3 regions of the Paenibacillus sp. FSL H7-0690 genome follow, and region 2 is predicted to be linked to each of the others. Evidence: predicted binding sites of a transcription regulator. Region 2 holds the regulator's gene; each other region holds the start of a gene.
What was found. The regulator Rex, encoded in region 2, represses fermentation and respiration genes when NADH is low (regulators of the CRP and FNR family bind a similar motif). The targets are predictions, from matches to a motif close to TTGTGAAATATTTCACAA.

Region 1 (8,207 bases), 2.2 Mb from region 2:
TGGGGAGCTATCGAGAAGGGAATTGGTAAAATACCGGAGTATAACCGTATGATCATGGAGTCTGGCCAGCACAAGGATTTCGGCAGTATGCGAGTAGAATCCTTTGCGATTTCTCATGATGCGGCGGAGCCAGTGGGTTACAATTTTTATGATGGAAAAGAGAAGTTATGTGTAGCTACAGACCTGGGCTATGTTAGTGATAAGGTAAGAGATGCAATTTCAGATGCAGATGTATTGGTGCTGGAGGCAAATCATGATATCGAATTGCTGAGAATGGGACGTTATCCGTGGAATACGAAACGGCGCATCCTAGGCGACATGGGTCACCTTTCCAATGAGGCAGCTGGAGCTGCGCTTAGCGAAATTCTTACAGGGCGGACCAAACGGACCTATTTGGCGCATTTAAGCCGGGATCACAATATGATGGATTTGGCAAAAATGTCGGTACGCGGCGCAATGGAGGATCGGGGCTGTTTTTTCAAAGATAGTGAGTTCAGACTGTGTGATACGTATTATGATCAACCTACGCCATGGGATAAGCTGAGCCAGTCATAAGCTGATCAAGTTCAGCGGTCTTGCGATCTAATTCTTGGCGGGAGATTAGGCCTTTTTCAATCATCAATTCGATCATTGCGCTAAAGGCAAGGGTCATGTGGTAGTGTTCATCCTTTAAGTCACCAAGCTTACCGATAAACTCGACTAAATCCATACTTGTTGAAAAAGAACTCATAATTAATCCTCCTTTAATAGTGTGAATATATAGTGTAATTAGAACTGAAAACTGTAAAAAATTCGCAGGTGTTTTAGCTGAGGAAAATCCCGAATTGCAGGTTGCCTGTGATACAATTAAAAGCGTGATGAGCAAAGCTAAAATTTTAGGGACACTTCTATTTTATTGTAGTCTTTTAAGTTGCAAAATATTCCTAATAGAGAAGATATATTAAAAGATTATCATAATCTAACGATTGATCGAAACTCTTGTGGGGTTAATGGATAAAGTGAAACTTTTTAGTGATATTTGGAGTCTAATGGTTACAGAGGTTTGGTTCGGACGTGGTTGCTATAGGTTCAGGTCTTACCAACAGTGAACGCTTGGCAATAGAAGGGGGAGATTTTCGGTGGGATTGTTTGATGATGATTTCTATTCAACTAAAGTTTCGCGGTCCAGAGGGGATGAAGCATCAAAGGGATCGTTTGCTAATCGTAGACATTCTGTACGCAGATCGCGTAAGGGTTTATCTACTTGGCAAATATCCGCCGTTTGCTCCTTAGTCAGCGCTGTGGTGGCAGTTTTGTTATTCAGTATGTTTACAGGCCAGATGAGTCATGAGACTGCTCAGAAGCCGGTTGTAGCAACTGGAAATGTTGCCCCAAGCAGTAGTGATCCATTTGACCGGATTATTCAAGCTGCTGCCACGGTTCGCCCTGCAGTAGTAAGTATTATCAATCATAAAGAAGATAATGAAGAATTAAACATTCTGGATGAGTCTGCACTAGGCTCAGGAGTGATCTATAAAAAGACAGGGAATAAAGCATTTATCATTACCAATAATCATGTCATTGAAGACTCCGGTAATCTCGAAGTAGTTACAGTGAACGGAGAGACTCGTAAGGCAACACTCGTTGGAACGGATAAAGTAAGCGACATTGCGGTACTCTCTATTGATGCCAAAGGAATCGATACCATCGCGCAGCTCGGTGATTCCTCTAAGCTTCGTCTAGGTGAAACGGTCATTGCTATCGGTAATCCGCTAGGACTTGGTGATACATTGACCTCGGGGATTGTTAGCTATACTGAACGGATGGTTCCCGTATCCCTTAATCAGGATGGAGTATATGACTGGGAACAAGAAGTGATACAGACCGATGCGGCGATTAATGAAGGAAACAGTGGCGGCGCATTAGTGGATCTGGATGGCAAGGTCATTGGAATTAACACAATGAAGATTTCAGATACGGGTGTAGAGGGTCTGGGTTTTGCAATTCCTGCGAATCATGTGATAGATATCGCTAATGAGCTGGCTGAAAAAGGACATATTGCCCGTTCGTACTTGGGTGTATATTCAGTTGATTTGAACAATCCGTACGTTCCACTAGCAGAAGATCAACGCAATGAATTGAACCTGCCGAACAGTGTTAAGGATGGAGTAGTTGTTCTAGAAGCCGTTGGCCCTGCGAAGGAAGCTGGACTGCAATTCAATGATGTCATTACCAAATTTAATGATCAATCAATCATATCTACCCTTTCTCTTCGCAAGTACTTATATAATCATACGAAGATCGGTGATGATCTGAAAATTACTTACTATCGAAACGGCGAGGCCAAACAGGCAACAGTTAAACTTCTTGAAAAACCACAGGAATAATATGCTGGAAGTCGGTATATAATGATATAGCAGTTACGACAAGTAGAGCGGACTACCCCTTCGATTCCGAGGGGGTACCTTCTTGAAAAAGCGGATAAAAGTAACGTTTTTGGAAAAGCTATTTTTCTAAAACCATGATAATTATGCCAGAAAAAGGATCTATTTAGGGAATAAACACTAAGTGGCAGCCCTTACATTGGAAGGTAATACTTATTAGGGCAAAAAGGGATATATTCGGATGCTTGCTTGCCTTTGCTAATCAGGTGTGGTAATATGATATCAATCATACATTTAGTCCCTAATTCTCGCATTGAAAAGGGCTGTCATATTTGGTAATACAACCTTTTTCAATGTGTGAATTTTTTCTTTGTTTGAAGATAAAAAGAACATATTAATTTAAATTTGTGGAGGTAACACACATGCAAACAGGTACAGTTAAATGGTTCAACGCAGAAAAAGGATTCGGATTTATCGAAGTTGAAGGCGGAAGCGACGTATTCGTTCACTTCAGCGCAATCACTGGCGACGGCTTCAAAACTTTGGACGAAGGCCAACGCGTTGAATTCAACGTTGTTCAAGGCAACCGTGGACCACAAGCCGAAAACGTTGTAAAACTGTAATAATAGAAGAAACCGTCCCAGCTTGTGAAAGTTGGGACGGTCTTTTTATATCTAGTTACTCACTATTGACTTACAGGATGGGAGGAACGGCAATGAACTACCGGAAGAAACCTTTGGAAGAAATACCGGAAGAAAATACCGCAATTTGGGCATGTACCAATGAGGGATGCAACGGATGGATGAGGGATAATTTCGCATTTGAACATGCGCCTTCTTGCCGTCTATGTGACTCTCCAATGGTTCGCAGCACGAAGATGCTACCCCAATTGCTTAATTCGAATGGCGATCTCAAATCGCTGAAGAAGGGTATTTCCATCTAACCAATACCTAAATGAGTCAAGCATTTAATAGAACGACGAACCACTCAAGACGGGTAAACCGTCTTATTTTTTTTGCTTTCTTTATGCTAAATTGTGATCTTTGTCACAAATCATTTGAATTTCACCGTTAAATGACTATCTTTATGTGACATTTATCACAAAAAGAAGTTTAAATTTTTGACAGAATATAATTAACGAAAAGGGGAGAAGGAAGGGACAAATATGGATACAGTAATGCTGTCGCGTATACAATTTGCGTCGACGACAATATTCCACTATTTCTTTGTACCGGTATCAATCGGACTAGCGCTCTTGATTGCAATCATGGAGACAATGTACGTTAGAAAAGGTAATGAAGAGTACAAAAAAATGGCGCAGTTCTGGGGAAAGCTATTCCTCATCAATTTTGCAGTAGGGGTAGTTACAGGGATATTGCAGGAATTTCAGTTCGGGATGAACTGGTCCGATTATTCACGTTTTGTTGGTGATGTATTCGGGGCTCCACTTGCAGTTGAGGCATTGGCAGCCTTTTTTCTGGAGTCTACTTTTATTGGGATATGGATATTCGGTTGGGATAAAGTGTCCAAGCGAGTACATTTACTGTCCATCTGGCTGGTAGCATTCGGTACGATGTTATCTGCATTCTGGATTCTAGCGGCTAACTCTTTTATGCAGCATCCTGTGGGTTTTGCGATAAATAATGGACGTGCAGAAATGAACGATTTCTTCGCGCTTATTACGAACGGACAATTGCTGGTTGAATTCCCACACACCGTACTGGCTGCTTATGCAACAGGTGCTTTTCTTGTAACAGGTATTAGTGCTTATAAAATATTGAAGAAACAAGAGGTTTCTTTCTTTAAGAAGTCTTTTCAGATTGCAGCCATCGTAGGGATTATTTCTTCTATTGGTGTAGCTGTTGCTGGTCACGCCCAAGCGCAATATTTGGTTGAAACTCAACCAATGAAAATGGCAGCTTCCGAAGGACTGTGGGGTAAGAGTGGTGACCCGGCACCTTGGACCGTATGGGCAAACATTGATCCAGAGAATCAAATCAGTACTGGAGAATTTCAAATTCCTTATATGCTGAGTTTCCTTTCATACAGTAAATTTTCCGGTGAAGTTAAAGGTATGCTTGAGCTGCAAGCGGAGTATGAGCAAACCTATGGCCCCGGTGACTATATTCCACCTGTACGTACGACATTCTGGAGTTTCCGGATCATGGTTCTAGCAGGAACGTTAATGATTGTATTGGGAATGTACGCTATGTACTTAATGTGGCGCAAAAAAATGGACCGTCCGAACACTTGGTTTATGCGGTTTATGTTATGGGGCTTGTTGCTTCCTCCGATTGCGAATACAGCCGGTTGGGTTATGACCGAATTCGGGCGTCAGCCATGGACGGTATTCGGACTAATGACAACGGAAGACAGTGTGTCGCCTAATATTACAAGTGGTCAAGTTCTGTTCTCCGTGATTTCTTTTACAACGATTTATTTAATTCTAGGATTAGTGTTGGTCGGATTGTTTATTAAAGTGATTAAAAAAGGTCCTTATGCAATGGATAACGATCACGGCGATTCGAATGATCCATATAACGAGGAGGGTTCCCATGATATCTCTTAATGAATTGTGGTTTGTGCTGATTGCAGTTCTGTTTATAGGGTTCTTCTTCCTGGAGGGTTTCGATTTCGGCGTAGGGATGGAAACACAAATTCTCGCTAAAAATGATACAGAGCGCCGTGTTCTGATTAACTCGATCGGACCCTTCTGGGATGGGAATGAGGTATGGCTTATCACAGCTGCGGGTGCAATGTTTGCGGCTTTCCCCGAGTGGTATGCAACGCTGTTTAGTGGATTCTATATTCCTTTTGTATTTGCCTTATTAGCTCTGATAGCGCGTGGTGTCGCTTTTGAATTCAGAGGTAAACGTGATTCATTGGCTTGGAAAAGAACTTGGGATGCCTGTATTTTTATCGGCAGCTTCCTTCCACCATTCCTCTTGGCTGTAGTGTTTGCAAGCTTTATCAAAGGGTTGCCTATTGATGGGGAGATGCAAATGTATGCAGGGTTCACAGATATCGTGAATGTGTACACTGTAGTAGCAGGGCTTACTGTTGTCCTTCTGTGCCTGGTGCATGGTCTCATGTTCACAACACTGCGTACAGTGGGTGATCTACAGGTTCGCGCTCGCAAGTTGGCTCAAAAATTGCTAATCCCACTCGCAGCTTTATTTACTGCTTTTGTGATTATGACTTATAATATGACGGATATTTTCGAGCAACGTGGAACGATTCTTATGATTATTGTAGCCCTGGGAGTTATCGCCTTTGTACTGTCCGGTTACTTCATGACGAAGAAGAAGGATGGCTACGCTTTTGGAATGACAGGAGCAGTTATGGCGCTTTCGGTAACTTCTATCTTTGTAGGATTGTTCCCGCGTGTTATGATTAGTTCAATTGATCAAGCTTTTAATTTGACGATCACTAATGCGGCTTCGGGCCATTACTCTTTGAAGGTAATGACGATTGTGGCACTGACCATCCTTCCGTTCGTATTGGGATATCAAATTTGGAGTTACTTTGTCTTTCATAAACGGGTTCACGAGAAGGAGCATCTTGAATACTAATGGATAAAAACTTGCTTGGGTATAAAGGAGTTAAGCCAGTCTTTCTGATTGTAGGCTTCCTTACCCTGGTGCAAAGCTTGTCCATACTTCTGCTGGCTAAATCGCTGGCAGAAGTCATCTCTGCGCTATTTGCGGGAGAACCTCTGAAGGAACAATGGGGCACTGCGCTATTGTTCCTTCTTGCATTTCTTGTGCGCCATGCTTGTGCTATGCTGATGAGCCGTGTCTCTTACCGCTTCGCGGAAGCAACGGGCAGCACTATGCGGAGGGAAATGATGGACAAGCTCTTCCAGCTAGGCCCTAGAATGGTGGGCGGGCGTGGAACCGGGGATCTTGTTACACTGGTGCTGGAAGGGGTAACTAAATTCCGCACGTATCTGGAAGCGATCATTCCTAGAATGGTAGGGATGTCTGTTACACCGATCTTGGTGCTTATATACGTCTTTACGATGGACACTACGAGCGGGATTATTCTTACGGTAACTATGCCGATTATTATTGTTTTTATGATTTTGATTGGGATGACGGCCCGTAAGCAAATGGATCGGCAATTGAAATCGTATCGCACATTATCTAATCATTTCCTAGACTCATTACGTGGGCTAGAAACATTAAAATTTCTAGGACGCAGTCGTAGTCATAGCGACAGCATTGCTGCTGTCAGCGATCGTTATCGCTCGGCGACCATGCGTACGCTGCGAGTGGCCTTTTTGTCATCGTTCGCCCTGGATTTCTTCACTATGCTGTCTGTAGCTTCTGTAGCGGTAAGTCTTGGTTTGCGGCTTGTAAATGAACAAATGACATTGGTTACGGGCTTAACGATTCTAATCTTGGCTCCGGAATATTTCCTGCCTGTCAGATTGGTAGGTTCAGATTTCCATGCTACTTTGGATGGGAAAGAAGCCGCTGAAGCAATGAAGAGCATTATAGATCAAGATGAGGTGAAGGCTGAAGTAATCGTCCCTAACGGTGATCTATCTGTCGGTTCTGCAGCAAAAACATCGGAACAAATATTCACTTGGCATGAGAATAGCGTGCTCACATTAAATGACGTTAGCCTGAAGTATGAGGAAGCAGGGCTTTCTTCGCTGGAAGCGCTGAACCTGCAATTTAAAGGAGCTAGCAAAATTGGGATTATCGGAGAGAGCGGGGCCGGTAAATCTACTTTAGTGGATATATTAGGGGGCTTCTTACACCCTACTTCAGGAAGTATCACGGTTAACGGTACTACGGTTAGTGCATTAACGGATGAGGCTTGGCGAAAACAGACCTCGTATATCCCGCAGCATCCGTATATTTTTAGCGGTACGTTAGCTGATAATATACGTTTTTATTACCCTGAGGCTTCTATGGAGGCTGTTGCCGCGGCAGTGAAAGCTACTGGTTTATCGGGTTTGGTGGATACTCTTCCGCATGGCTTAGATGAGATGATTGGTAGCGGCGGCCGTTCGTTCAGCGGTGGTCAGGAGCAACGGGTGGCATTAGCACGGGCACTGCTTAGCAGCCGTCCGATTATGCTTCTAGACGAGCCAACGGCGCATCTGGATATTGAAACGGAATATGAGCTGAAGGAGACGATGGTGCCGCTTTTTGAAGGAAAGCTGGTCTTTCTGGCTACCCATCGCCTGCACTGGATGCTCGATATGGACATTATTGTAGTAATGAAGCAAGGCCAAGTGGCAGAAATCGGTACCCATCAGGAGTTACTTGCCCGCAAGGGTGCGTATTATGAGTTGATTGGGTCGCAATTGGAGGGAATCCATTGAAACGTGAAGGATGGTTTGCTCCCTATGTATCGTCGTATTTTTGGCGTTTTGTGCTAATTATTGTGCTTGGGGCGTTGACGATTTTTACTGCCTCTTCATTGATGTATACTTCAGGATTTCTGATCTCAAAAGCGTCTACACCGGTCGAAAATATCCTGATGATCTACGTGCCGATTGTTGGTGTACGTACGTTCGGAACAAGCCGGGCAGTCATTCACTACGTGGAACGGCTGATTGGGCATGACACCATTTTACGGATTCTTTCTAAAATGCGTGTGCGCCTGTACAATATTTTGGAGCCACAGGCCTTGTTCCTGTCGTCGCGTTTCCGTACTGGGGATATTCTCGGGATGTTAGCTGATGACATCGAATATTTACAAAATGTATATCTGAGAACCGTATTTCCAAGTGTTATTGCTTTATTGATCTACGGGGTTGCAGTGATTGCGATGGGCACCTTTGATATCAGTTTTGCGTTATTAATGGCTTTGTATATTTTGGTGTTG
Region 2 (8,207 bases):
ATGTCAAGCCCGGAACGCCGATTCCTCCTTTTATAACAGGTCTGACGGGGATTACCGATGATGATGTGAAGGATGCGCCTGAGCTGGATGAGATGATGATGGAGCTTGTTCCGCTCTTGGATGATGTTGTGCTCGTAGGGCATAATGTCGCTTTTGACTTCCATTTTTTACAAAATGCTTTAGATCGTTGTGGTTATTTGCCATTTCAAGGGCGGATTTTGGATACGATTGATTTTCTGAAAATTTGCTTTCCTTCGCTCACATCTTATCAACTTGGCTCTGTCAGTGCTCATTTTGGAGTGACACATGATCGTCCGCATCAGGCAGATAGTGATGCACTTGCGACTGCTTTAGTGCTGCTGAAATGTCTGGAGGAGCTCTACGAGCTGCCGCTGCTTACGATCCAGAGACTCTGTGAGCTGTTTACCGAAGAGGATAGTGATCTGGGCTGGTACTTTGATGGTCTGCTGCGAGAGCGGGAAGCGGAGACGCTACAGCCCGAAGGTGATCTGACTTTCTATCGTCAATTAGCGCTTGCAGTAGGAGATTGGACGGAGTTAGCGCCACCTAGAGATGAGCATGCTGAGAATCCGCTAGCGAATTTATCTTTTACTGATTATATGGACGAAGTAACCAAACGACTTAAAGACACATTACCGCAGTATGAAAGCCGGGAAGCTCAGGATATTATGATCAATGAGGTGATGACGGCACTTGCCGAAGACAAACACCTACTGATCGAAGCGGGCACAGGAACCGGTAAATCGCTCGGTTATTTGTTGCCTGCCATTTATCAAAGCGTTCGCACCAATGAAAAAGTCATGGTCAGCACTCATACCATTAATCTGCAGGACCAATTGCGCGAGCGGGATATCCCTTTGTTAACGCAGGTAGTTCCTTTTCCGTTTAAAGCTGCTATTTTTAAGGGAAGAGGGCATTATTTGTGTCTGCGTAAGTTTGAGCATAAAATTAATAAAAAGGACTTTATAAGCCCAAGGGAAGATGCGCTTACTGCCGCTCAGATGATTGTATGGCTCACTCAAAGTGAATCAGGGGATGATGAAGAGCTGAATTTAAGCGGCCGGGGCGGTGATTTCTGGGAGACGGTGGCAAGCGATACCGATTCCTGTCTGGGCCGTTCTTGTCCTTGGTTCCGCAAATGTTATTATCATAGGGCCAAGCATGAAGCTGGGATTGCTGATGTGGTTATTACGAACCACTCCAAGCTATTCGCAGATGTTAAGGCTGGGCACCAGCTGCTTCCGGCTTACGAGCATCTTGTCATTGATGAAGCACATCATTTAGAAGATGTGGCTGGTAAACATCTTGGCATGCATATGAAGCATTTCACGGTGGCACACACGTTATCGCGACTGTATAAAGATAGCCGAAACGGACAGCTCCCTGCTCTGCGTCAAATATTACAGTCGTCAGGCAGTGAAGAGGCTTCAGAATGGAGCGGAGTCATCGATCGGATCTACCCGGATCTGCTTACTGTCAAAGAAACCTGGGATGCACTCAGCGACAAGCTGTTCAGCCTATTGCCGGAACGCAGTGATGCAGGGGCAGGAGAAGCGGGACAACTGGTTATGCGGTTGCTTCCTGCCCGTAAGCCGAAGGATTGGGATGAATTGGTTGCGCTAGAGAACACTATGAATCTGACGTTAAGCGACATCATCCGTAAGGGTGATAAAATGCTTAACGAGATGCGTGACCAGGAAAGCCAATCCTCAGCAGACAGCCTTGTTACTGATATTAGCGGTTTATTTAAAGATTTGGCTTCCATACGTGAGCAAGTAAGATTCTTTATGGGGCTGAATGACGATAATGTAGTATATTGGCTGGAGGCAAATGGAAATTACCGCAGCAAATCCCTACAGCTGTATGCCGTCCCTGTGGATGTTAGCAGCCAGCTTAAAGAGTTGTTCTTCGATAAGAAAAAAAGCATCGTGCTTACCTCGGCGACGCTATCTGTAGATAAATCTTTTCAATTTATGATTGATAATCTCGGACTTAACGAAGCTGCAGAAGAGGGACGTCTAATGACCTCACTCCTTCCATCTCCCTTTAAATATCGCGAGCAGGCACTGCTAGTTATACCGCGTGATTTTCCTAGTGTGAAGGGGAGTGTGGGCGATGCTCGATTTGTCGATACACTCGTACAGTCATTATCGGAAGCTGCTAAAACAACACGTGGGCGGATGCTGGTTCTGTTTACTTCTTATAAAATGCTGCGTCAGGTATATGATCCGCTTAAAGAGGCTTTGGCCTCACAAGAGATTACGGTGCTTGGTCAAGGCGTGGAAGGTGGCAGCCGGAGCAAGTTGATCCGCCGCTTTCAGGACAGTGCAGCATCCGTATTGCTGGGGACGAGCAGCTTCTGGGAAGGTGTAGATATTCCAGGTGAAGCACTGACTTGCCTGGCCATCGTGAGACTTCCGTTTCAACCACCGAATCACCCGTTGGCGGAAGCGAAGTCGGAGTTATTGCAGGCCCAGAAGAAGAATCCGTTCATGAAATTATCTGTTCCTCAAGCGGTTATTCGTTTTAAGCAGGGATTCGGAAGACTGGTTCGCACGGCGCAGGATCGTGGAATAGTTATTGTTTATGATACAAGGGTTATTGAATCTCATTACGGGAAGTATTTCCTTTATTCATTGCCTGGTCCCAAAATGGAGCATATGCTTACTGATCAAATGGTCCCTCGCATAGCGGAATGGCTAGAGGATGGCGGCGCTTCTTAAAACGCTCGTCTTCAGTTTAGCTCCTCCTTATCCTTAAGGGCGGTGTGTTACAGTCCCGTCCTTAATAAGGAGAGGTAGACGTTTGAATATGGATTTTCACAAGAACATTACTATTTTTAGGAGGAAAAATATGAAATCGGATAAAATATCAGAAGCCGTTGTTCGCAGACTGCCTGTGTACTTGCGTTTTTTGAATGATCTCCAGAATCGCGAAATATTAACAGTTTCCTCTCAGGAACTTGGGCAAAAGCTTGATCTTAATCCCGCACAGATTCGTAAGGATTTAGCATATTTTGGTGACTTCGGCAGAAAAGGTATCGGCTATGATGTAACGTATCTTATTGAGAAAATCCGTCATATCCTGAAGCTGGATCAACAGCTTAATGTAGCTTTAGTTGGAGCAGGTAATCTCGGACATGCCTTGTCTAATTACAATGCATATCTCAAAGATACTATGAAAATCACGGCTATATTTGATTCGTACGCTCCTAAGGTTGGACGTAAGATCAACTCCCTTACTGTGCAACCGATGGATGAACTAGGCAGCACAATTCGTGAGCAAGGTATTCGCATTGGCATTATTACCGTACCTGATTCAGAAGCTCAAAATGTAGCAGATATCCTCATTTCTTCTGGGATTGAAGCGATTTTGAACTTTGCCCCTGTGATTCTGAAGACACCACCGAATATCCGGGTGCATGCAGCTGATTTTACAACTGATCTGCAAAGTCTTGCTTATTACTTGCGGGATGGAAAGGAAGAAAGTGAACATGAACAACAATAAAACGATAATTAAGGGCGGGTATTTTCTGACTCCGGGAACGGATGAGCCGGTTCTGAGTGGATATATGACTATTGAAGATGATTTAATCACTTACATAGGAAAAGAAGAGCCTCAGATGGAAGCTGGAGTGCAAGTGGTTGATGGCAGCCGTCTGCTGTTCATGCCTGGACTTGTAAACACACACGGTCATGCGGCGATGTCTTTGCTGCGTGGATATGGAGATGATTTAGCGCTACAAGTGTGGCTTCAGGAGAAGATGTGGCCAATGGAGGAAAAGTTCACCGGTGATGATGTATACTGGGGAACCTCCTTATCTGTATTGGAAATGCTGAAGGGTGGAACTACGACCTTCCTCGATATGTATGATCATATGGACCGAGTAGCCGAGGTAGCTGAGTTATCAGGTATCCGTTCCGTATTGATGCGTGGTGTGATCGGGTTATGTCCAGAGGATGTACAGAATCACAAGCTTGCGGAAGCGATTTCTTTTGCCCGTAACTGGCATGGAAAGGCTGACGGTAGAATTACTACTATGATCTCGCCACACGCCCCTTATACTTGCCCTCCTGACTTCCTGGTTAAGTTCGTGCAGGCAGCGCATGATCTGGATTTACCGATGCATACGCATATGTCCGAAACGAAACGTGAAGTGGAACAAAATGTGGCGGATTACGGGTTGCGTCCTGTAGCTCACTTAGAGAAGCTTGGAATGTTCACACGTCCCTCGATAGTTGCACATGGTGTTCATTTAAATGATGAAGAGATTGAGATCTTGGCTCGCCATAATGTGGGTGTATCTCATAATCCGGGCAGTAATTTGAAGCTGGCTAGCGGAGTGGCTCGGGTTACTGATCTTCTAAAAGCTGGTGTGAAGGTGTCTCTTGGCACGGATGGCGCGGCAAGCAACAATAACTTGGATATGTTTGAAGAGATGCGGCTTGCAGCTCTCATTCATAAGGGTGTCAGCGGTGATCCAACGGCTGTCCCTGCTCCAGAAGCTCTGCGTATGGCTACAGAATATGGCGCGAAGTCCATCTTTTTAAATAATGTAGGCAGACTTGCTGTAGGGATGAAAGCTGATTTCATTGCTATTGATATCGATCAGCCGCATTTGCTGCCACACACAGATCTGTTGTCTCATGCAGTTTACTCTGCTAGCGCTAAGGATGTTGAGCATGTGTGGGTGAATGGTAAACAGGTCATCAAGCATGGACAATGCTTAACCCTGGATGAGGAAGCTATCCGGCGTAAAGCGCAAGAAGCCTTCGAAGGTTTATTGAAGCGTTAAGTCTGGAGAATAACGAATAAATAATAGGCTGTGACTTTTTGCTTTTAGCAAAAGTTGCGGCCTTTTGTGCATTTTTAAGACTGGGAAAGCTAGAAAATTATGAAATTTTGGATAAACACGCGGGTGTGTTATATAATCAAAAAAGATATATTACTAGAAAGGGAGCTGTACCTTGAAGAAAAGGAAAAAATGGATCCTCCTGGGGTCAGTTCTGATTCTGCTCCTGGGGTTTGGACTTATCCAGTTCTATGCCTATATTATGAAAGATCAATGGAACGAGCGTGATATCGCTAAGGATGTTGCCAAAACCAGAGCGGGTCTAACAGAGGTAACCAAAGCACAAAAATCGGTTTGGGATGAAAATGCAGTGTACTGGGTATTAACTGGGAAAAATGAAGCCGGGACTGCTCTTATGGTCTGGGTCCGCTTTACGGTAGATGGAAAATTTGCTGAAGGCGACGACGCAGTGTTTGCTGAGGAACTAAGTAAAGGAACCTCGGAAGCCCAAATACGCGGCATTATCAAAGCTGATCTTCCGGACATAACGATTGAACGCTTGCTGCCGGGAGTATATAACGGAGAGTATGCTTGGCAGCTTTTTTATAATCAGAGCGGTCGGTATTATTATCAATTTTATCGCTTTTCGGATGGGTCCCGAATGGGCGAAGGTTACAGTTTACCTAAAAGTTAAGCTGAACATAAGGAAATTAAGGGTGGCATAGTAAACAAGCGAACTTATTATAAGTTCGCTTGTTTACATTTATTTGATGTACAAAAGTGATATACTAAGTGATATACTGAATGGGTAGTTATCACCGAATATTCTCTTAAATTCACATGCGAAAATAGGCCGATTGATTAAAAATCAAGGCCAGTTTTGTCGAAAGTGAGGAATTTATTTGGTATTGATGGAAATATTTAAAAAATTAAATTTTAAATATATTCACATTTATTTTGAAATTAGTATATACACCTGTGATATACTACTACTTGTAATTAGGAACAGCAATAAGAGACTTCAGTCTCTCTGATGAGCTCTCAAGTAGCTATAAATTATTATAATGAGCTTTATATTTTGTCATCTTTGAGAGGAGGACGTTTCTTGAAATTACGTCTTGTACCTGTGCTGATAACGTCTCTACTGTCGGCTACTCTATTGTTTGGTGGCTTCTTTTTGTATCGTCAGTTTGCAATGCAGGAACCACTTCAGAAGATTGTATCTCAATATGAGGGCGTCAATAATTCTCATATCAGTATTAACCGCAATGAGGTCACTTTGAAACTTGATCTCCAGCCAGGCACGAAATTACGTGAACTGGTTCAGTACGTCTCCCAAGAAGGAAAATCGATGATTGATGGACGTACACTAAAACTTGATGTAGAACAGAACTCCAGTGAACTGCTGGATGAATACTGGGATAAAGCGATGTTCTCTGTAGCCGAAGCTATGGAGAGCCGTAAATATACACTTATACCCACAGAACTTGATGGACTCAAAGCGCAATATCCACAATATAAAAATGTGATAGCCTCAACAGAAATTGATGACAATAATGTCTATGTAAGCTTGAGTAATGGAAAAGAAAGCAAATTTATTATTTTGCCGCGTAAACCTGCGACATTGGGGGTATGGAATAATGCCTAAATACCTTAAAGAAATTCTAATCGGATTTGTTCCTGTCTTGTTTATTTTTATGGCTTTTCTAGGCATTAATATATTCCCGATTGTAATTGCTGCTGGGATGCTCACGGCGTTACTTATCATTGCTCATTTAAGAGGCGGACTTGCGGTAAATGCAGGTGCCGGGAAGAAACGCAAGAAGGATGGACCTTCAAAGCTTACTTTTGAAGAAATTGGCGGGCAAGACAATGCAAAACAGGAGCTTCGTGAAGCGTTGGATTTTTTGATCCGGCATGAGGAAATCAGCAAATTCGGGATTCGGCCTTTGAAAGGGATTCTGCTTACAGGCCCTCCAGGAACAGGTAAGACCCTTATGGCTAGAGCAGCAGCACATTATACGAACTCTGTATTTGTGGCAGCATCAGGCAGTGAGTTTGTAGAAATGTACGTAGGTGTCGGTGCCGGCCGTATCCGCGATTTGTTTAAGGATGCCCGTACCCGCGCCCTTAAGGAAAACAAGCAAAGCGCTATTATTTTCATAGATGAAATTGACGTAATTGGCGGAAAGCGTGAAGGCGGACAGCAGCGAGAATATGATCAGACCTTGAATCAGCTGTTGACTGAGATGGACGGGATCTATAACAACGAAACACCACGCATTCTACTGGTAGCAGCCACTAACCGTAAAGAAATGCTTGATTCAGCATTGCTGCGTCCTGGCCGGTTTGACCGTCATATTCAAGTGGACATGCCTGATAAAAAAGGCCGCAGATCGATTCTCGAATTACATGCCAAAAATAAGCCGCTTCATGCCAATGTGAACCTCGATAAAATTTCCGAAGAAGCCTATGGTTTCTCCGGTGCTCAGCTCGAAAGTGTTATGAATGAGGCAGCAATTTATATGATGCGTGAGGAATTGACAGAGGTTGAGCAGCGGCATCTGTCGATGGCGATTGACAAGGTTATGATGGGGGAAAAAACGGACAGAGAAACAAACCACGAAGAGAAAAAGCGGGTGGCAATCCATGAATTGGGACATGCCATTATGGCTGAGCTGCTCCGTCCGGGAAGTGTCAGTCAGGTTACGCTGACTCCGCGGGGGCAAGCCCTTGGTTATGTACGTCACAATCCTCAACAAGAGCAGTATCTGTACACTAAAGATTATCTAGAAGATCAGATTATGATCGCACTTGGTGGAGCGGCTGCAGAAGAAATGTATTATGGCGGACGAAGCACAGGTTCGCGTGGCGATTTTGATCAGGCCCTGAATATTGTCGAAACCATGATGAAATCCGGATTGACTTCGTTGGGTATCGCCAAGCTGGAAATGGTTACTACTGAAGAGCTTATGAAGGAAAACAGTAAAATATTGGATGAATTGATGGTACGTACTCACGACCACCTTGAAAAGCAACGAAATGTATTTGATTACTCCCTTGACATTTTAATGAAGGAAGAAGTGCTCTCTGGAGAGCAATTTCGATGTCAATTTCGTGACAGCGTGCGTTTACCAGCATAAATATTTATGCTGGTTATTTTTTTTTACTTTTCAGGCATGCTAAGATATCATTATATGTCGGGCTTTATAAATTTTTGCGACAGACAAGGTACAATACAAAAGTATAGATACCTGAAAGGATGGAGACTTTTTTATGAATTTCAAGAAAATTGGTGTCATCGGCGGTGGCACAATGGGACAAGGGATTGCCGAAATGCTGGCAGCCAAGGGCCTGGATGTATTGCTGGTGGAGAAAACCCCTGAGAAACTGG
Region 3 (8,207 bases), 1.1 Mb from region 2:
AGGTATCAAATCCATGCTCTAATTGGGCTGTAAGCGCAGCGAGTCCTGCTTCTTCCCCCGCCCGCTCAATTTCTGCTCTGGAGATGCTCCCACGAGCACCAATCGCAATATTTTCAGAAAATGTGCCTGCAAAAATATACGGATGCTGTGTAATGTAGCTAACATGTTCGAACCATTCGGTTTCATCGTATTGCGAGAGTGGACTTCCATTCACCAGAAGCGTTCCCGATTCTGGTTTCAGCAGACCGGCAATGAGATGAAGCAAAGTCGTTTTGCCGGAACCGCTTTTGCCAACAATGGCAATGTGTTCTCCTGGACTAAGCTGGATCCGCCCCGTCTTAAGCTCGAAAGAATCTGGAGCATACTGAAACCGGAGTTGGTCAATTACGATGGACGGCGGTATTAAAAGGTCTCCAGAATGGGTGAGTTCCAATTTGCTTATTCTGTCGGTCCTATCACCGACCTTATCCATCCTGTCGATCTCGTCGATTCCATCGGTTGTTAATGCTCCTTCAATGCCATTAGCATCCCTGCTCCCCCCTGCCGTTTCCTCAAGCATCTGTTCTACCTTACGAACCGCACCCATACTTGTCCGGCCGCTGTGAAAGGCCGTTCCCGTATTCTTTAACAGGTTGTAAAACTCGGGAACGAGCAGCAAAACGAGAAAGGCGGTGTGGAACGTCATAGCTTTGAAAACGAGCAACTGGATGGCCAGTTCAAGAGCGACAATGCCAATGCTAAGCATTACGATCGATTCCAGCATGAAGGTATTCGTAAACGCAATCTTCAAAATGCCCATTGTGGCATCACGATAACCCAAGCTACTGCGCTCGATCTCCTGTTGCTGACGGTAAGCCCGTCCAAATATTTTCAATGTCACCAGTCCTTGAAGAGAATCCAGAAACGTCCCTGAGAACTCAGCCAGTTGCGCATATTTTTCTTCGGATTTGTTCTTCGTTTTCAACCCTACCAAAATCATGAACAGCGGGATGAACGGAGCAGTAAACAATAGAATGAAACCTGTGTTGGCATGTTGGATAAATGTAACAACCAAAATCAGAACCGGGATGATAGCAGCTTCCATCATACGCGGCATGTATTGGCTGAAATAACTATCGGCCTCATCCACAGCATCCAGAGCAACACTGACCTTTCCTCCCGTCTGTCCACGAAGGGTTGAAGGCATGGAGGCATGAGTCAAGTTTTGCAGCACGGCAGCGCGCATATTTGTCTTAGCAGTGGCAGCCATATGTAAGCCAACTATACCGTTTCCATAAGACAACAGTGTGCGCACAGCCATAACAGCTAGAAGTATGCCGAGCAACAGGATAACCGATGAAAATGAAGCTTTCTCGACAAAAATCCGTTGGACTGCTTCAGCAAGCAGTCCAGCCTGACTCACAATAGCTATACCAAGCGCTAGTGAAATGATTGCGAGGAGAGCCATGTTTTTCCTTTGTGAAGACATTTGTTGAGAAATCAGACTGGATTTCCTCTTCACAGATCACACCTCCTTTATCTATAGGCTTGTAGGGAAACCTCAAACATACCGTAATGGATTAATCAGCTTTATTTTTTCCCTTTAACATAATCCGCATCAAACAGGAAGAGTTTGAAGACCAGAATAAGGGATGGGATCAACAGGCATAGACCGCCGATAAACACAATAACTAACGCTAAGCCCATTGCCGGTGAAGTTGCACTGCTCTGAATCGTGATATACGGATCAAGAATATAAGGGTATTGCCCAATCCCATAAGCAAAAAAGGCACAGAAAAACTGCAACATGACGCATATAAAAGCTAATCCGTAACGGCGTCCGTTATATAACAGCCACATCGCGATCATGAAGAAAGCAACGGAAAGTGCCAGCAACCACCATAAATCCATCATATTTTGAAAATGCCGCTCATTGTGTTGACCCAAATAGATAAATGCTGTCAGTGCGAGGATTATCGTCGGTGTGCTCCAAAACAGGGCGTAGTTGCGCATCAGCTTCAACGCGGAATGATCCTCCGCCCGAGAAGCGTAAAATGTCAGAAATGAGCCGCTAATGAACAAAACGGACACGATTGCCAGTCCTACGATACTCCACGATAACGGATTGGTAAACAGCGCCCAGTAATCTAGAGAAACCGTTTCCCCCTGCTTCACGATAAAGCCGCCTTCAGACAAAGTTAGCGCCACTGACAACGATGCTGGAATAAGCAAACCTGTAGCTCCGTACAAAAAAAGATATACTATGTTTTTCTTGGAACCGTAATTTTCAAAAGCATAGAATGAACCGCGAATCGCAAGAAGAATCACTGCAATGCTTCCCGGAACAAGTAACGCGGAGCCATAATAATAGGCTGTGTCCGGAAAAAATCCGACGATGCCAATATAGAAAAAGATAAAAAATACATTTGTAATCTCCCATACGGGTGATAAATATCGGGAAATCAGACGATTAATGAGATGATCCTGCTTTGTTAAACGTGCATAAAAGGCGAAGAAGCCCGCTCCGAAATCAATGGAAGCTATAATTAAATAGCCGTACAAAAACAGCCAGAGCACCGAGATGCCAATCAATTCGTAACTCATCATTCAGTGCCCCCCTTTTCCGTAAATTGATTAGGATGATCCTTCATCCATTTCTCCATCTCAGCTTCTGCCGGATTATTGTTGAACAAGCGTCTCAGCACGATTACACACATACTGCCGAGTACGATGTACAAGAGCAATAAGGCGAAGAATATAATTCTTACATTCGGTGAAGACGTGGCAGCCTCCTCAACACGCATATATCCACGGATAATCCACGGCTGTCGGCCAATCTCTGCATAAAACCATCCCAGCTCAACAGCCAGAAAAGCGAGAGGGGCGCTCAGTGCGATGATGCGAAGCATCCACTTGTTAAGCTCATTACGCTTTTTCCAGAACACAAACAGAAAATATAGAAACGAAATCGCGAGCAGAGTAAATCCAATTCCGACCATTAAATCAAACAGATAATGAACGAGAAGCGGTGGCCATTCTTCCTTGGGGAATTCCTCGAGCCCCGTCACCTCTGCATTAAAGTCTCCAAAGGCCAGGAAGCTGAGCAGCTTCGGCAGATGAAGAGCCCCTAGAACTTCATGCTCTGCATTCAGCCATCCCAATAGTACCAAATCCACACTGCTGCTCGTCTCAAAATGCCACTCTGCCGCTGCAAGCTTCTCTGGCTGATGCTCGGCCAAAAACTTGGCAGACACATCACCGGCTAACGTGTTCAGCAAACCGAATAGTAAAACGACCGCCATCATTAGATTTAAAGATTTTTTGTGGTATGCGGACACACCTTTTCTCAGCATCGCGAAGGCTGCAATCCCGGCTAACAAGGCAGCTCCAGTCAAATAGGCCGAGCTTAATACATGGAACACTTTGGAGAACGTCGCCGTATTCAGCATCGCTTGCACCGGGTTAATCGCTGTGAATTGGCCTGCTTCCATGACAAAGCCTTCAGGCTGGTTCATGAATCCGTTCACCGTCGTAATAAAAACGGCAGACATGCCTGCCCCGGCGACAATCGGTATCGTCAGCAGCCAATGGATATACGGATTTTTGAACCGACCCCACGTATACAAATAAATGCCCAAGAAGATAGCTTCAAAGAAGAACGCGAACACCTCCATGAATAACGGAAGTGCAATGACATTCCCAGCCAGTTTCATAAAATTCGGCCATACCAGGGCCAGCTGTAGTGAAATCGCTGTACCGGTCACGACACCAACCGCCACAGAAATGACAAATCCTCGAGACCACCGCTTTGCCATAAGTGTATAATGGGGGTCCTTCTTCCGAATCCCGATAAACTCTGCTATAGCGATCATTAGCGGTATACCGACGCCAATCGTCGCAAAAATAACGTGGAACCCGAGAGTCAAGCCTGTCACCAGCCTGCTCCATAGCACCGTATCAATTGCCATTCTTTACTGCTCCCTTCAAAACACTGTTCATTTTTCTATGATTAGGCCTGCTAACTGTTGGCTGCATTCAATATCAGGTTTAGCAAGGTTCAGCGACATCGTTGCCTGTTCGTTTTAGTATGACGTTCATCGTTCTTTGCTATGTAAAAAGAGAAAAAATTCACAAAGCAAGAGTTGGCGAGCCCGATTTATCTGATACTGAGCAGTCAAAATTATAATGTGACCCAATAATTAAAATCATCTTATCTTAAATTGCAAGTAATTCAATCACAGATATCTCTTAATCCCTAAACGTTCAAGAAAGGGTCAAATCTTTCTGACAACTCAGTGAATAACACAAAAAGTACCCGAAGGAGCTATTGATTGATTAGTGCATATGTGATGTCACAAGTTCCCTCCTACTTCGATGCTGGCAAAAAAACGATATTTTCTCATTTTGAGCCATAATATATCCCCCTTTTGCAACAAAAAACACTGACTCAAATCATCAGTGTTTTTTGAATTAAAGCTAATGTCATCTTCGTCATGACAAATCTTGATCTGCCAATATCATTTAGTACGACCGTAGAAAAAAGAATACCCATCTGACTTCCCAAGCTTAGTCGTCTCCGTTCCGTCCACTAGCTTGACCGCTTTCAGCAACGATACAATTTGCGTATGCATTAGCTTTGCATCAAATTTGTCCATCTCTCTGTTGTCACTTTCCACGAGCAGATAGTCGGGCATTGGAATGAAACCAATCACCGGTATCCCTGCTTCAAATAAGGGCTGACTCTCTCCAAACTCAAACTTGTTATGTCCACGCAATAATACAGTACGTGTGCTATCTGTCTTTTCAATAGCCTTCAGCCAAATGGCTGCCATCATTTCATTGCCCGCATAGGTATATTCTGTACTTATTTGTCCAGTTGGACCATAGTGACCCGTATCATCGTCCTTCCACTCCATGCTGCCTAAATGCTCAACCGTAATTCCAGCTACAGCTTTTAAATGGCCATTCTTGCCATCCCACAGCTCTCGATGCCCCTCCATCCAGGTAGAAGTCGCCTGAGAGGACCCTTTGAACTCCGGCAATCTAAAATGCCCTGTCACAAAAGCAAATATCATCGTACGTTCCGGCTGCTCCTGCTGTAAGTAACGAATCATAGACAGCATGCCCACAGCGCCATTCTCCTCCACCACATTTATCCCATCCGTATGAGTATTTACGATAATTGCTTCGTCTTTATTCTTACCGTCAATTTTCACATAAAAGGATTCTGTTGGGGCATCTTTTTGTATTACCGCTTCTAAAATAACCGTACCTTCTTTATGCTCCTGAGCTGCCCTGATAACCTTTTGCCCTTCCGTTTCATTCACCCAGATCGCAGGGATTCCAGCATAATCGGTGGTAAAAGGCACATATTGCTCTTCAACCTTATCGTCAGATACCCCTTTCCAGACTAAAACAACAGCTTTTACGCCCATTTCCTTCGCTTGCTCCAATTTAGCTTCTTTTAATGCTGTAGTGAGGACCAGATCGCCTTCATTTGGGGCAATTTGGTTGTCCATTGGAGATGAAGCCCGCATATTCATAACGATCCCACTTGGAAAATTTCTGAAATTCTCAATTTCAATGACAGCAATTTTTCCGCTGGCCTGGCCATATTCACCACGCTTCGTATACACCAGCTCCCCAGTTACACCTTTTTCGTCAGTTTCCCCGGAATAGGGAAAAGCTGAAGAGACATGAATTGCCTGCTGATCAATCATTAAAGCACTGTTCTTTTCTTCCCATCGGTCAAAAGTATAGCGATCACGAAATACTTGCAGCCCCATATCCGTTACCTGTTGCTCCAGCCAAGCAATAAACTGATTGTGACCCTCAGAGCCGGTTGTACGGCTTCCAAAAGAATTCATTACTTCAATATCTTTGAGCATCACTGCTGCAGAATCCAAATTGCGTTCATCGATCGTCACTGTCGTATCAGCAGCTAATGCTACAGGTGTTGTAATAGGTTTTGCGTAGACTCCAATACCCCAAAGTGCAGTAACGATAAGTGCAGCAATGCTGAATAACACTTTACGAACCACTAGAAACGGAGTAACTCTTCTGCTTACCTTTTGCCCCAAGAGTCCTCTCCATATGCCCGCTATGATCAGCAAGAGGATAGAAAGCGCAAGCAGCCAAAAATTTCTTGTTAGTAAGAATAACCCTTCTGCCACCATCGCACTAATAAATACTACATGTAACTTCTCACGCTTCTTTAATAGTAAAAAAGAGATGCCTAATTCTGCTAATAAAAAGATGATGGTCACGATTGAGATTACCGTTTCTTCGCCAATGAATACCGTAGCACTTAGTGCTAGGATCAAAAGCAGCACTGCTGACAATCGTCTATATAAGATTTCTAACATGACGCCCTCCCATTTTAACTAACGATTATTTTGACATTACATTTGTAATGCCTTATGGTTTTAGCATATTGAAAAGACTCATGAAAAACAATGAAACGAACATCAGAATGTACAAACGGAGGGGAAATGTCATCTCAAATCATGAATTATACAGTCCAAATACCTCTCAGCATCGTTCCAATAAAGAAACCAACCGTTTGACAAGAGAAGCCATCTGTACGGCATTAGTCTTCTTGATCCAGGAACAGCCTTTTGACAAAATCACCATCACCGATATTGTGAAGCGCGCAGGGGTTTCTCGAACAGCCTATTACAACAACTATTCCTCCAAGCAAGAGATCCTGGTGGATTTGGTCGATTCGCTTATTTTTGAAATTAATCAAAAACTCTTACCTTACACCAATGAATTAACAGGCAAAGCTAAAGAACCTCAAAAATTTATCAAAGTGCTTTTTGAAGTTATTTTTCAGCAGCGGAACATCTACAAAGCACTTCAGAGTGCAAAGTTTGATCATGTAATTCTGGATTGCTTGAATGAAATGATGCTTTCTACTGCTCATGACAAAAGCGACGAGAATGTGTACCGAATATACTTTAAAGCGGGGGCCCTCTATAATGTTCTCCTTAAATGGATACAATCAGACTTTGCAAAATCCATAGACGAAATGACCAAAATTTGTCTTGAGGTATACCATACTCCAATGTCCCAGGAATAAGGTTTAAAAATCGTGTTTATAAATGAAAAAACAAAGAAACCACGGAACCAAGTTCGGCTCCGCAGTTTAATTATCAACCCTACTATTGAATTTGAATTTGTTTCATGTACTCTTTGAATGCCTCGGCGATTTCTTTGTATTTTGTATGATGCAGATAATGTGAACCTTCCATTGGGATCATTTTGCCCTGTGCGGATTGTTTGACTTGCTCCTCATGCAGCGGAATCCACTGTTTATTGTGCTCGTTATTTGATTGAACGAAGAGAAGCAGCGGCAAGTCATTTGGCATTGTGATTTTTTCTCCATTTTTGAAATTGGAACCGAGGTGGCCCAGTTCATTCATCAACGTTGGATTGGTCGCGACTTGATTCGAAATCAAACGCATCTGTTCTTTGGTATGCTCATCGAACGCAAGCGATTCATAGGGATCTCCGCTCACTTTTTGGACCAATCTCATTAGACCTGATTTTTGAAGAAATTTCATGGCGTTCAAAGGTAATTTGACATCCATTCCGGGTTGATTGGGAACGCTGCTATCGATGCCGACAAAAGCAAGAACTTCATCCGGATATGTGTTCACATAGGTCGCTCCGTAAAGTCCCGCGATGGAATGTCCCATTAGAATGTAACGGTCTAAACCCAGTTGCTGCAATGCTTCGTGAACCTCACTTACTATATTCTCAGTCGTTCTCTCCTTCTCGGTTTCATCGCTCAAACCATAACCGAAAGGCTCGACCACCACGACTTTATAATTAGGGGTAATTTCATCGATCAGCAATTTGAAATCAAGTGCAGGCGTCGGGGTTCCTTGTCCCGGTAGGAGTACAACAGTTTGTTCTCCACTGCCTTGAATAAGCACATTCATCTTTTTCCCATCCACATTGACATACTGGCCATACGATTCGATTTTCTTTTTCTCTACCCCGTCGCTGATTGCATCAACGATAAAAACGATGCCCATGAACAGCACGAGCGCCCCTACAATACCTCCGATTATTTTTAACCATAGGTTCCGTTTCTTGTGGCTCTTAGTCCCTGTTGTTTTTATTTCTACCTTATTTGCCACGTTCATCTCTTCCCTTCCTTGTCCCTGTATCTGAAGTGCCGCCTTGACGACATATTCAAAGTGTAATCAATCAAGATGTAC

Region 1: MHI32_RS30250 (cytochrome ubiquinol oxidase subunit I) is a predicted target of Rex. The motif match lies at 3,450-3,467, and genes of this name have one in related genera.
Region 3: MHI32_RS15740 (cytochrome ubiquinol oxidase subunit I) is a predicted target of Rex. The motif match lies at 4,096-4,113, and genes of this name have one in related genera.

Annotation. Positions count from the first base shown of each region.
Region 1 is NZ_CP150281.1:6,867,692-6,875,898, reverse strand. It holds gene MHI32_RS30275 (MBL fold metallo-hydrolase) at 1-555, shown strand, start outside; gene MHI32_RS30270 (hypothetical protein) at 524-730, opposite strand; gene MHI32_RS30265 (trypsin-like peptidase domain-containing protein) at 1,119-2,366, shown strand; gene MHI32_RS30260 (cold-shock protein) at 2,786-2,986, shown strand; gene MHI32_RS30255 (cold-shock protein) at 3,079-3,306, shown strand; gene MHI32_RS30250 (cytochrome ubiquinol oxidase subunit I) at 3,529-4,932, shown strand; gene cydB (cytochrome d ubiquinol oxidase subunit II) at 4,919-5,935, shown strand; gene cydD (thiol reductant ABC exporter subunit CydD) at 5,935-7,701, shown strand; gene cydC (thiol reductant ABC exporter subunit CydC) at 7,698-8,207, shown strand, end outside.
Region 2 is NZ_CP150281.1:4,672,057-4,680,263, reverse strand. It holds gene dinG (ATP-dependent DNA helicase DinG) at 1-2,744, shown strand, start outside; gene MHI32_RS20615 (redox-sensing transcriptional repressor Rex) at 2,875-3,528, shown strand; gene MHI32_RS20610 (amidohydrolase) at 3,515-4,816, shown strand; gene MHI32_RS20605 (DUF5590 domain-containing protein) at 4,989-5,507, shown strand; gene MHI32_RS20600 (hypothetical protein) at 5,919-6,461, shown strand; gene MHI32_RS20595 (AAA family ATPase) at 6,454-7,956, shown strand; gene MHI32_RS20590 (3-hydroxyacyl-CoA dehydrogenase NAD-binding domain-containing protein) at 8,090-8,207, shown strand, end outside.
Region 3 is NZ_CP150281.1:3,567,257-3,575,463, reverse strand. It holds gene cydD (thiol reductant ABC exporter subunit CydD) at 1-1,501, opposite strand, end outside; gene MHI32_RS15745 (cytochrome d ubiquinol oxidase subunit II) at 1,570-2,586, opposite strand; gene MHI32_RS15740 (cytochrome ubiquinol oxidase subunit I) at 2,583-3,947, opposite strand; gene MHI32_RS15735 (hypothetical protein) at 4,497-6,344, opposite strand; gene MHI32_RS15730 (TetR/AcrR family transcriptional regulator) at 6,425-7,060, shown strand; gene MHI32_RS15725 (alpha/beta hydrolase) at 7,143-8,132, opposite strand.